Regions from separate parts of the Tatumella ptyseos genome, predicted to be linked through region 1. Evidence: predicted binding sites of a transcription regulator. Region 1 holds the regulator's gene; the other holds the start of a gene.
The links. The regulator Fur, encoded in region 1, represses iron uptake genes when iron is present. The targets are predictions, from matches to a motif close to ATAATAATGAGAACNACTATCAA.

Region 1 (6,115 bases):
TGCTGAGCACCACCAAACCGGTAATAAGTGGTGTATCTACCCGATGTATGACTTTACTCATTGCATTTCAGATGCGATTGAAGGCATTACACACTCGCTTTGTACACTTGAATTCCAAGACAACCGTCGTCTTTATGATTGGGTGTTGGATAACATCACTATCGAAGCTCGCCCACGCCAATACGAATTTTCGCGCCTTAATTTGGAATATGCGGTGATGTCTAAGCGTAAGCTGACGCAACTGGTTTCCGAAAAAGTGGTTGAGGGCTGGGACGATCCTCGTATGTTAACGGTTTCTGGTTTACGTCGTCGCGGTTACACAGCTGCATCACTACGCGAATTTTGTAAGCGTATCGGTGTGACGAAACAAGATAACATCGTCGAAATGGCTTCTTTAGAATCTTGTATTCGTGATGACTTAAATGAAAATGCGCCGCGAGCGATGGCGGTATTAGATCCGGTAAAAATGGTCATTGATAATTTACCTGAAGATTTTCAACAGACATTGACTGTTTCTGAGCACCCGAACCGTAACGATATGGGGTCACGTGAGGTCACCTTCAGTCGCGAAATTTGGATCGATCGTGCAGATTTCCGTGAAGAAGCAAACAAACACTACAAACGTCTGGTCTTGGGCAAAGAAGTTCGCCTGCGTAATGCTTATGTGGTGAAGGCCGAGCGTATCGAAAAAGATGAGCAAGGTGAAATCACGGCGATTCACTGTACCTGCGATCTCGAGACGTTAGGTAAAGACCCAGCAGATGGACGCAAAGTTAAAGGCGTTATTCATTGGGTATCAGCCGTGACCGGATTACCGGCAGAATTTAGATTATACGACCGTTTATTTAGCGTACCGAATCCTGCGGCGGAAGACGATTTCCTCACGGCGATCAATCCAGAATCATTAGCAATTCGTCAGGGGTTTGTCGAGCAAAGTCTCGCGACAGCTCAAGCGAGTAAACCTTATCAGTTTGAGCGTGAAGGCTACTTCTGCGCTGACAGTAAGTATTCAACGGCTGATAATTTAGTTTTTAATCGCACTGTTGGATTACGCGATACTTGGCAGAAGACTGCTTAATCTGCCCACGCAGTAAGACACTTATTATTGGTGTCTTACTGCAATATCCTGCCTTTTCTCTCCCCATTTAGTCATTTTGTCCTCGTTCTTTTTTTCATTATTTTTCGATTTTTAATCTTATCTTAATCATCCGCGAGTAAAAGAGGATGTTGAGCTATGGTTTAAGCGTTCATTGCTACAAAGCAATGAGCAGAAATGATTGCGCGCCAATAAGCGTTCAGTGGGACGAATGAATGATGATAAAGACTGTATTAGCTGGATTTGAAAAACTAAGTCGTTTTAAAGATTTCTACTTCGGTATGAAGCCAGAAACCCTGCAGTTTTATCAGTTGGGTGAAGGCTATTTAACCTTGTTTTCCCATCTCTATCGTCAGACGGCGAATAGCCATTATTTGCATAGACCAGCTAGTGACCCTCTCGTCCACTCGACTTTATTGTTAAGTGCTAGACGTCTTAACCATAATGCACAAAAGGGGCAGCATGCGTTAGCGCAGCATAATCTGTCGGAAGTCTTAACCGCGATAGGGCGACAAATCATGCTAGCCACTGCAACAATCGCTTCAAGCGAAAAAGGTCTTTATTTAGCCGCGACACTCTATAATAAGGCGGAAAGTTTCGATAGATATCGTGCTTTTGTCGAGAGCGACCGCTCATTATCTGCTGGCATAGACACTTGGTTCGAAGAAGCTATCGCCCTGACAGCCTTACTTGCGACAAGTGAGCATGAAGAAGAAAGTCGAGTACCGATAAGACAAAAGTTTAGCGATTACCAACGCTATCGCCTGGTAATGAATAGGCTGTATGTATTAGTGAATCAAGGGCTTTATCTGTTGAATCGAGCTTCTGTCGATATTATGCCTTTTATTGCCACGCTACATCAAAGCCATCTTAGCGAGCGCTGGAATCTGACCCAACAACAGAAACTAAATTATTTCACACAGCAGCAGCGGGATATCCGTGAGGTTATCTTTATGGAGGCGAATGAAGGGGCGGAGCTTTGTTACCATTTAGAGAGTGGCCAACTTATCGAGCCACCGACGATGATGAAAGCCGATATCAGTCAAGCCGTACACGTTTTTGCCCATCAACTTCGTTCGACAGCTTCAGCTCATTCTCGACGGGAAAGTGTTAGAAAGAGGGGGCAGCTTAGAGGGATCAGCAGCCCCGTGACAGTATTGAAATAAGCGATAGATATAAAAAAACCCACGCCAGCGTGGGTCTTTTTTACAGATTAACTTAACGCTCTTCATGTAGCGTATCGTCTTTTCGACAATCGCCATCGGTGCAGTGACCGTAAAGATATAAGCTATGGTTAGTTAATTTAATACCAAAGCGCTTCGCGATATCGCGTTGACGAGTCTCAATAAATTCGTCTGAAAACTCAATGACACGACCACAGTCTAAGCAGATCAAATGATCGTGATGCTGCTGCTGGGTCAATTCGAAAACTGATTTTCCACCTTCGAAATTGTGGCGGGTAACGATGCCTGCATCATCAAATTGGTTAAGGACGCGATAAACGGTCGCTAAACCAATTTCTTCACCCATATCAATAAGCCGCTTATACAAATCTTCCGCACTGACGTGGTGACATTCTGGTTCTTGAAGCACTTCCAAAATTTTTAATCTTGGTAGCGTGACCTTCAGACCAGCTTTTTTCAGTGCAGAGTTGTTATCAGTCATGCAGTATTGTCCTGTTGCTTTATTAAAAGGGGCATTGAGCAGCCCCTCTTATATTTAAATTCGCCTATTACAGTAACACAATTGGTAGAAAAACCCCATCAAGCATTAAGGATTTCTTTTAGCTGCATCTCATCTGAAATCTGCTGCACCCAGCTTGTTACACGTTCATTCGTGAGTTCGGGTTGACGATCTTCATCGATAGCCAAGCCTAAGAAGTGTTTATCGTCGGCGAGTCCTTTCGACTCTTCGAAATGATAGCCTTCAGTTGGCCAGTGCCCAACAATGACCGCACCTTTAGGTTCAATAATATCTCGAATTGTTCCTAAGGCATCACAAAAGTATTCAGAATAATCTTCTTGGTCGCCGCAACCAAATAGTGCAACTAATTTGCCGGAAAAATCAATTTCTTCTAACGTTGGGAAGAAATCATCCCAATCACATTGGGCTTCACCGTAATACCAAGTAGGGATACCTAGCAGCATTATATCATAAGCTTCAAGATCCTCTTTGGCACATTTTGCAATATCGTGAACGTCCGCAACCTCTTTTCCAAGCTGCTTCTGAATCATTTTTGAGATATTTTCAGTATTGCCGGTATCACTACCGAAAAAGATGCCTACGATTGCCATGGGGAGGTTTACCTCTTGAATCTATGTTCTAAATAGGGTGGATAATTATTGCGACGATGATAACAGACCTGAAAATCTTGCGGAACTTGTAAAGTCTACAGATTTATCCGTGAGTGCGAATTAGCTGCGGCTGAGCGCGAGTTGAGAAGCGATCATTGTCTCGATTAATTCACTACGGCTCATATTATGTTGGTCTGCTAGCGTGTTCAGTGCTTCAACAATTTCACTGGGCATTTTCAGTTCAACGCGCTGTAAGCCCTTGTCTTTATCTCGTCTTAACTGATTACGCTTATTAATACGCAACTGCTCATCGCGTGTCAAAGGACTTGTCTTAGGGCGGCCAGGCCGGCGCTCTTCTGCAAACAAGTCTAGGGTTGTTCGATCAGTGTGTTCTTTTGCCATGATGAGAAAATAAGTACCTGCAGAACGTCTTAGAGTTAAGCCTTTGCTGCATCATGAAGTTGCGTAGATGCCTGCTAAAAATGAGCGCGCAATAATACTCTACCGCACCGCACAGCGCTATAGAAAATCGTGGTGGAACGTTTTTTTATCTGGGTATGGATAAAAAACGTTGCACTGCACGTTGTACTGCTTGGGGTTTTTCAGCATGAACCCAATGTCCCGCGCCTGAAATAACGTAAGCCTTGGCTTGGGGAAACTGCTTGATCAGCGGTACTTGGTAACACTCATCGAGGTAATTAGAATTTTTACCACGAATAAAAAGTACCGGCCTGTTCCACGAAGGGAGTGTTTTCCAATCGGAAATGGTGGAATAGTTATCCCACAGTGCAGGGATATTGAAACGCCACTCACCGTGGTGAAATGATTTTAGAAGAAACTGAATGACTTCTGGTTCAAAAAGGGTACGTTCCATTATGTTTTTTGCTTCCGGTCGTTCCGTTGCTCTAGCTTGAGTCACAGCATTCATCGCAGCAAACATAGCGTCGTGACGCCGGGTCGGGTAGTTGACGGGAGCGATATCAATAATGACAAGTTGCTTAATACGTAAAGGAGAGAGTGCAGTCATTGCCATCGCAATTTTTCCCCCCATTGAGTGCCCAATAACAATAACCTCTTTAAGCTGATGCGAGTCGAGCGTATCAAACATATCTTGGGCCATTGACGCATAATCCATCTGTTCGCTTCGCGGCGATAATCCATGATTACGGACATCCACCTGCAACACTGTATGGGTTTGTCGAAGTTCACGCGCTAAGATCCCGAGATTATCTAAACTTCCAAATAAGCCATGAATAAGAAGGATTGCAGGATGATGAGCAGCGAATTGCGCAGAATGCAGGCGGTTATTTAAAATCATCGTTAAAGATCTTACTGTTAATAGGGTAAGTTAAGGTATCATGAAATTGACCTTTACGCTTATTTGACCAAAGCTTAAGGCATTATCTGAGTTTTGACGAAGAATAGTTAAAAACTGTTGGTCAATATCAGTTTAAATTTATAATCACATTGACTTAATGCTTCTCTCATTCGAATAGCTTGAGTCTCAAATTTTTTTGCACGGACTACAATGAAAACGATTGAAATAGATGACGACCTTTATCGCTTTATCGCCAGCCATACTCAGCATATTGGTGAAAGCGCGTCTGAGATTTTACGCAGAATGTTAAAAGTCACTGACCAAGCATTGCAGGAAGCAGATTCCGCAGTTATTGCATCGGGGGACTTAGCTAAGGCGAAAGCGTCAATTGATAAGAAGCCTGTCGATCGTGTTCGTGCCGTGCGAGAGCTATTGCTTTCCGATGAGTATGCTGAGCAAAAGCGTGCGGTTAATCGGTTTATGTTAATCCTTTCCACTCTTTATCAGCTGGACGCCGAAGCGTTTGCTCAAGCGACCCAATCCATGCAAGGGCGGACGCGTCTCTATTTTGCAGGCGACGAATTAACGTTATTACAAAGTGGTAACCATACCAAGCCTAAGCATATTTCTGGCACGCCTTATTGGGTTATCACCAATACCAATACTGGACGAAAGTGCAGTATGGTTGAACATATTATGCAAACAATGAAGTTACCGCAGGAACTGACAGATAAGGTTTGCGGAACGCTCTAATAAAATAATTGTACCGGAGAAGGACTCATGGCAACTCACCCTAGAGCAGGGCAACCCGCTGGGCAACACGATCTGATTAACGTGGCGCAATTAACAGCCCAATATTATGTATTGGCGCCAGATTTATCTAACACGGAGCATGCGGTAAAGTTTGGCACCTCCGGGCATCGCGGTAGCGCGGTTCGTCAAAGCTTCAACGAAACTCATATCTTGGCGATCGCGCAAGCTATTGCTGAAGAGCGCAAAAAGCAGGGGATTACCGGTCCTTGCTACGTCGGTAAAGATACCCACGCGTTGTCAGAGCCGGCCATGATTTCGGTGCTTGAAGTCCTTCTCGCAAATGGTGTTGAAGTCATCATTCAGAGTGATAATGGTTATACGCCAACGCCTGCTATTTCTAATGCTATCTTAGAACACAATAAACACTCAGGCCCTCAAGCGGACGGGATCGTGATTACTCCTTCACATAACCCGCCTGAAGACGGTGGTATTAAATATAATCCCCCTAACGGTGGACCGGCGGATACCAATATTACTAAAGTTGTTGAGGACCGTGCTAATGCCTTGATCCAAGGTGGATTAAAGGGAGTTAAGCGCCTCTCTGTAGCAGACGTGAATGCTAGCCCTCTTTTAAAACAGTGTGATTTGATCCAA
Region 2 (6,115 bases), 630 kb from region 1:
CAGGTTACGAGGCTTATTTTTCATATAAGCAACACGGATACCCGGGGTAAGTGCCACATGGTGTCCCTGCCAGTCACCATTAATTTTATCTTCGACAAAGCCGCCCAGCGTAGTGGTTTGGCTATCAGCCTGCGGTTGCATGACACGGTAATAAACGAGAGGGGTAGGCGATTGTGAAAAGGGTCGTTCTGTACGACCGATATCGCCATTTAACCCGGCACGAATATCGTGACGTCCAATGCTTTTTGCCAACTCTGACGAGAAGCCAAATTTATTGGTATTAAAATCCGATAATGTGCGAGTCGGGACCAGTGTATCACTCGGAGCGAAGGTATTATCATGCGCCTGGGTCTTCTGCCAGTAGATTTGGCTAGTCAGCTGATCGACCCACTGATTCAGTGGCGTGTATTCATCCTGTAAGGCAACGCCAAAACGACGGGTTTGGCTTGATTGTTGGCTCGTACCAATGACAGAGGAGCCACCCGAATTCCACGTGTCGAAATGAGTATGGCTGGTTTTTTGGTAGTAATTTCCACTCGCCGTCAGTTTATGTTCATCATTTGCCTGCCAGATGGTACTGGCCGCAAACGCATCAGAGTGCCAGTTCTCTGGCCATGCTTGATTTTGGCCTTGAGTTCGTGTCTCTTGCCCATCACGTCGGCTATAAACAAAAATCCCTCTTAGTTGATCATCCCCTGCGGCCGCAGTGATGCCATTATGCCAAGCACGATTTGACGAGTCGTAATCCGTTTGATAACCGAAGTAGTGCTGGCGAGTCGGCGATAAGTAGTCATCTGCTGATTTGGTATGGAAAGCGACCACTCCACCAATCGAAGTATTGGGTTGCGAGACGCCTGTCGCGCCAGCTTCAATATCCATCTGGCTGAAAAGATAGGGATCGATATAATCACGACCAATACCAAAGCTATTTACCCCGGTACGTCCGGCATAAGGCCGTCCCGTCGCTTGTGGCATTGATACCCCATCGACATTAATCCCGACACGGTTACTTTCTAAACCACGAATGTTGTAACCGGTATAGCCTCCTCGGTCGAAACCACTCTTTCCGCTGCCTGAACCACCGCTACTCCCGGTTGCGCTAACCAGCGGTTGGTAACGCATCAGTGTACCGAAATCGTTCGATCCATTTTTTTGCATCTGTAGCGCGCTCACAACGACCTTATTGTTGGCCTCAATCTTCGGCGTAACGCCCGTTACAACTAAAGTATCGCTCTGTTTAGTTTGTCCCGTTAGCGGAAGATTATCGGCGGTTGCGGTACAGCAATATAGGCTACTCAGGCTGAGAGCTAACAGAGATAAGCGCGGTTTACCCGCAGGCATGGAGGTTTTGAAGTGTTTACGCATAGAGGCTGTGTATTCCTAAAGGTGCGGCAAACCGCAAAAAATGACAAATGACTGCTAGTCGCAATCTTTATTTTTAGTGAATGCGAATCTATATCATTATGATAATGATTATCAATAGTGATCTATGTAAAAGTTCCATTTTTTTTATTATTTATACTTTGCTTACATTGGCTTGGTGCGATGATACAGTAAGTGAATCGATACCATTTCTCTGGAGGCTCTGTGTTTTCCTGGATAACCCTTTTACCTGCGCTCTATATTGGTGGGCGATTTATCTTGCCACTTCCGCTTCCTTTCATCCTTCGGTTACTTTTTTTTATTGCCGTAGTCTTGGTTGCCGAGTGTCACCTCGTTTATAAAATCGTATTCGGTAACCGCTTCGCACCAGAATTTCCTCACGGCCTAATGGTCGCGATTAACTTTCTGTTCGGTACGCTTATCGCTTTCACCCTGTTGCTAATCCTCTGTGACATTGTTAGCGTTGGCCAGTTTGCCTTACATGGCACATGGCCAGAACACCGTACCACTCACTATATCTTGCTGGTTATTGCGCTAGCCATTGCCGGCTATGCCACTTACCAAGCGGTTAAAGTGCCACGGGTCAAAACTGTTACGTTAACCATTCAAAATTTGCCTAAAGCTTTCGATGGCTACCGCGTCGTGCAATTAACCGATTTACATGCCAGTACCCTCTTTACAGGGCGTTGGATGAAAAAAGTTGTCGACCGGACGAATCAGCTGCACGCTGATATCGTTTTATTTACTGGCGATGTTGCCGACGGGAGTATCGAAAAGCGCTATGAAGATGTGGCTCCGCTTGCCGAGCTGAAAGCTAAACAAGGGCGTTTTGCGATTCCGGGCAACCACGAATACTATTCAGGCTACTTACCATGGATGGAACGGATGGAGCAGTTGGGATTCCATGAATTAATTAACAGCTCAGTGACGGTCGAAAAAGAGGGCAGTAAGCTCTCTATCGCTGGTGTTACCGATGAAGCGGCTTTACGTTATGACCAGGCTGGCCCTGACCTAAACTTGGCACTGACAGGGGTTGACCGTCAATCTCCGATTATTCTATTGGATCATCGCCCGGAAAATGCCCGGGAAAATCTTGCTCAGGGGGTAGACCTACAGCTCTCAGGTCATACCCATGGTGGGATGGTTTATGGTCTTGCGACTATTGTAAAGCGCGCTAATCAAGGGTTTTCATCTGGACTCTATCCCATCGGTCAGGGGTATCTTTACGTCAGTAATGGGACAGGTTTATGGAATGGATTTGCCTTACGTTTAGGCTACCCTTCTGAAATTACGTTATTTATCTTAAAAAGTGACAAGGCCTAGGCGCTATTTCTGTTAGGGATGACGGTGGGTAAGGATGCTACCTTACCCTGATCACTCCTGAATATCAGCTCACTGACTTATTTAACACCTGATGAGGTAATCAGATGTCCAATACAGCCCATATCACTGTTGCTGCCGCACTCATACTTGATGATCGTCAGAACATCTTACTGGTAAGAAAGGCCGGTTCGCCTTTTTTCATGCAGCCTGGGGGGAAAATTGATGCTGGCGAAACGCCTGAAGAGGCCTTAATAAGAGAGTTACATGAGGAACTGCAGATGGAAGTGACTCAAGATGAACTGGTCGCTATGGGGTGTTTCCATGATATAGCGGCGAATGAAGCACAACATCAGCTGACAGCACATCTGTTTGGTATACAGCGGAAATCATTTACGCCTATTCCGGCCGCCGAGATAGAGGAAGCACGCTGGTTGTCACAGGAAGCCAGTCGGGAGGTTAAGTTAGCGCCACTCACCGAACATCAGATCCTACCCCTAGCTTGGCCTAGCCGCTGAGTAATTGTTAATCATAGTGGTGACCGCCTACCCAGCGAAAAAAAGGGGGACATTCCCCCTTAATGATCGGGTTCTACGCGCTCAACGTGGCCATATCCACCACAAAGCGGTATTTCACATCACCCTTTTCCAGACGATCAAACGCCTCATTGATTTGGTCAGCGTTAACGACTTCAATCTCTGCCGTAATATCATGCTCGGCACAGAAATCGAGCATTTCTTGTGTTTCACGAATTCCACCGATATTCGATCCAGCGAAGCTTCGACGTCCTTTAACGACATTAAAGGCGCCTATCTCTAGAGGCTCTGGGGGAATACCGACTAATACCAAGGTACCATCGATAGCAAGAGTATTGAGGAATTGATTAACGTCGTGTTTTGCCGATACGGTATCAATCATAATATCTACACGCCCCGCTAACGCCGCCATCTGGTCTTTATCTGTGGATAACACGGCTTCGTGCGCTCCCAATCGTTTAGCATCCTCAACTTTCTGCTGTGACGTAGTGAAGACGACCACATGAGCGCCCATTGCACGGGCTATTTTAATTGCCACATGCCCCAAGCCCCCTATCCCCAAGATACCAACCACCTTACCGGCTCCCGCCTGCCAATGTTTTAGCGGCGAATAAACCGTAATGCCGGCACAGAGTAAGGGTGCAGCGGCTGCCATATCGGAGAAGTTGGGCATTTTTAAAGTATATTTCTCACGACAGACGTAGGTTTGTGAGAATCCCCCATAGGTCATCCCGCCTAAAATAGGATCAGGTGTGCCGAAAGAGAGAGTTGTCCCGACTTCACAGAACTGTTGTAAGTCTCTTGAACACGCTGGGCACTCCCCACAAGAGTCCACAATACAGCCGACCGCTGCATAATCGCCCACTTTGAAATTTTTCACCTCTGACCCGACCGCCGTAACGCGACCCACTATTTCATGTCCAGGTACTACCGGATACGTCGTGCCACCAAAATCGTTTTTGATCTGGTGAAGATCAGAGTGACAAATTCCACAATATAAAATATCCATCGCAACATCATCAGCCCGCAATGCTCGACGATGAATACCTAAAACTTTTAGGGGATGAGAAGCTGATTCAGTTCCCAATGCTTTAATTTCATTTTGCATAATACCGTTACCTATGTCGTTTTTTTAAAACTATAGGAGGTTTAGCGGCGAATAATAAGCGAGTGAAAATCATAGCCTTTATGATTTTTTTTCATCATTGGAAAGGGAAGACGCAATAGTTATTTTTTATCGATAAAAGCGAGAGAATTAATAATTATGGTGGTAGTAATAATATCGTATTTCTATTTTTATGAAATGGTTGAAGATAAACTATCAACAACTTCGCTCGATGATTCTTTTATTCGCTTCTATCTTTATTAATAACGATAAAATAAGGAGTCCTAAATGAAGAAGTCACTGAAAAGCGTAATGTTAGCTTCGTTATTTGTCCCACTACTGGGGAGCTTTGCTCATGCTGCCGATCCTAATTACCCCGTTGAATCTGGGAAAAAACAGGTCCTGGTGCAATCGGATCATTCATGGAATGGTGGGACCTACAAACCTTATCCACAAGGCACTCCGCAGCTAACCGTCATTAAATTGCATATTCAAAAAGGCCATGCTTTACCTTGGCACAAGCACATCGCCCCAAATGCCGGTTATGTTGAGCAAGGGCAATTAACCCTTGAAGACCAAAAAACCGGCGAAAAGAAAGTTTATAAACAAGGCGAGGCTTTTGCGGAATCAGTGGATCAATATCACAGAGGGATTGCGACCGATCCTAAGCAAGATACCGTGCTTATCCTAACCTATGCGGGCACCTCGAAAACCCCGCTCTCCGTCCCGGCTCCGGGTGAGAAAAACGAGTACTAATCCTTTCCTGAGAAGACCAAGTGTGTCCTCTGTGCTGATTTGATAGGGTAACCCAACCCCCCATCATGTTAAGCGCAGAGACATTAACGCGACTATTATTAAATTGAATTAATCAATAGGCCGTTTCATTCTGTAATGACACATTCTCACCGCTGAAGGATTCACACAATGAAAGATAATGAAAATAAAGCACCACAGATTGATCACGCTGAACGTAATGCTTACTTTCCCTCACCCTACTCTCTTTCCCAGTTTACTTCGTCGGTATCTGACCTCAGCGATGATGAATACAGTAATCCCTATCAGGGTAAGGCTAAAGTACTGGTGATTGCTGCCGATGAGCGCTACTTAACTACCGATAATGGGAAATTATTCTCCACCGGCAACCACCCTGTCGAAACACTTTTACCTATGTATCACCTGCATGCTGCCGGCTTCGATTTTGATATTGCCACACCGTCTGGAAGAATGACCAAGTTTGAATATTGGGCGATGCCGAACGAAGACAAAAAAGTGATCCCTTTCTTCGAGAAGTACCAGCAGAAATTTCTTACGCCCTTATCGCTTCATGATGTCGTCGCTCAGTTAGCCGATAATAACTATGCTGCGGTCTTTATTCCTGGCGGACATGGGGCATTGATTGGCTTACCGAATGATCCTAACGTCGCAAAAATTTTACGTTGGGCTGTAGAAAAAGATAAATTTATTCTATCAATCTGCCACGGCCCGGCAGCCTTCTTAGCGTTGCGCGACGGTGATAATCCACTAAGCGGCTATTCAATCTGCGCCTTCCCTGATAGTGCCGATAAGCAAACCCCCGATATCGGCTATATGCCAGGTGGACTCACGTGGTTCTTCGGAAAAGAGCTAAAAGAGATGGGGCTGACCTTAGTCAATGATGATATCAGCGGCAAGGTTCACTCCGACCGTAAAGTGATTACCGGTGATAGTCCTTTTGCTGCCAATGCGCTGGGTAAAGTGGCAGCGAAGACATTACTCGACCATTTCAACAAAG

Region 2: a site for Fur is predicted at 1,458-1,480, ahead of QJR74_RS01950 (TonB-dependent receptor domain-containing protein). Genes of this name have one in related genera too.

What each region holds. Positions count from the first base shown of each region.
Region 1 is NZ_CP130649.1:1,009,275-1,015,389, forward strand. It holds gene glnS (glutamine--tRNA ligase) at 1-1,078, shown strand, start outside; gene QJR74_RS04895 (hypothetical protein) at 1,312-2,262, shown strand; gene fur (ferric iron uptake transcriptional regulator) at 2,315-2,761, opposite strand; gene fldA (flavodoxin FldA) at 2,860-3,390, opposite strand; gene ybfE (LexA regulated protein) at 3,511-3,792, opposite strand; gene QJR74_RS04915 (alpha/beta fold hydrolase) at 3,938-4,708, opposite strand; gene seqA (replication initiation negative regulator SeqA) at 4,919-5,461, shown strand; gene pgm (phosphoglucomutase (alpha-D-glucose-1,6-bisphosphate-dependent)) at 5,489-6,115, shown strand, end outside.
Region 2 is NZ_CP130649.1:377,411-383,525, reverse strand. It holds gene QJR74_RS01950 (TonB-dependent receptor domain-containing protein) at 1-1,365, opposite strand, end outside; gene QJR74_RS01945 (metallophosphoesterase) at 1,588-2,706, shown strand; gene QJR74_RS01940 (NUDIX hydrolase) at 2,811-3,221, shown strand; gene QJR74_RS01935 (NAD(P)-dependent alcohol dehydrogenase) at 3,295-4,347, opposite strand; gene QJR74_RS01930 (cupin domain-containing protein) at 4,633-5,100, shown strand; gene hchA (glyoxalase III HchA) at 5,269-6,115, shown strand, end outside.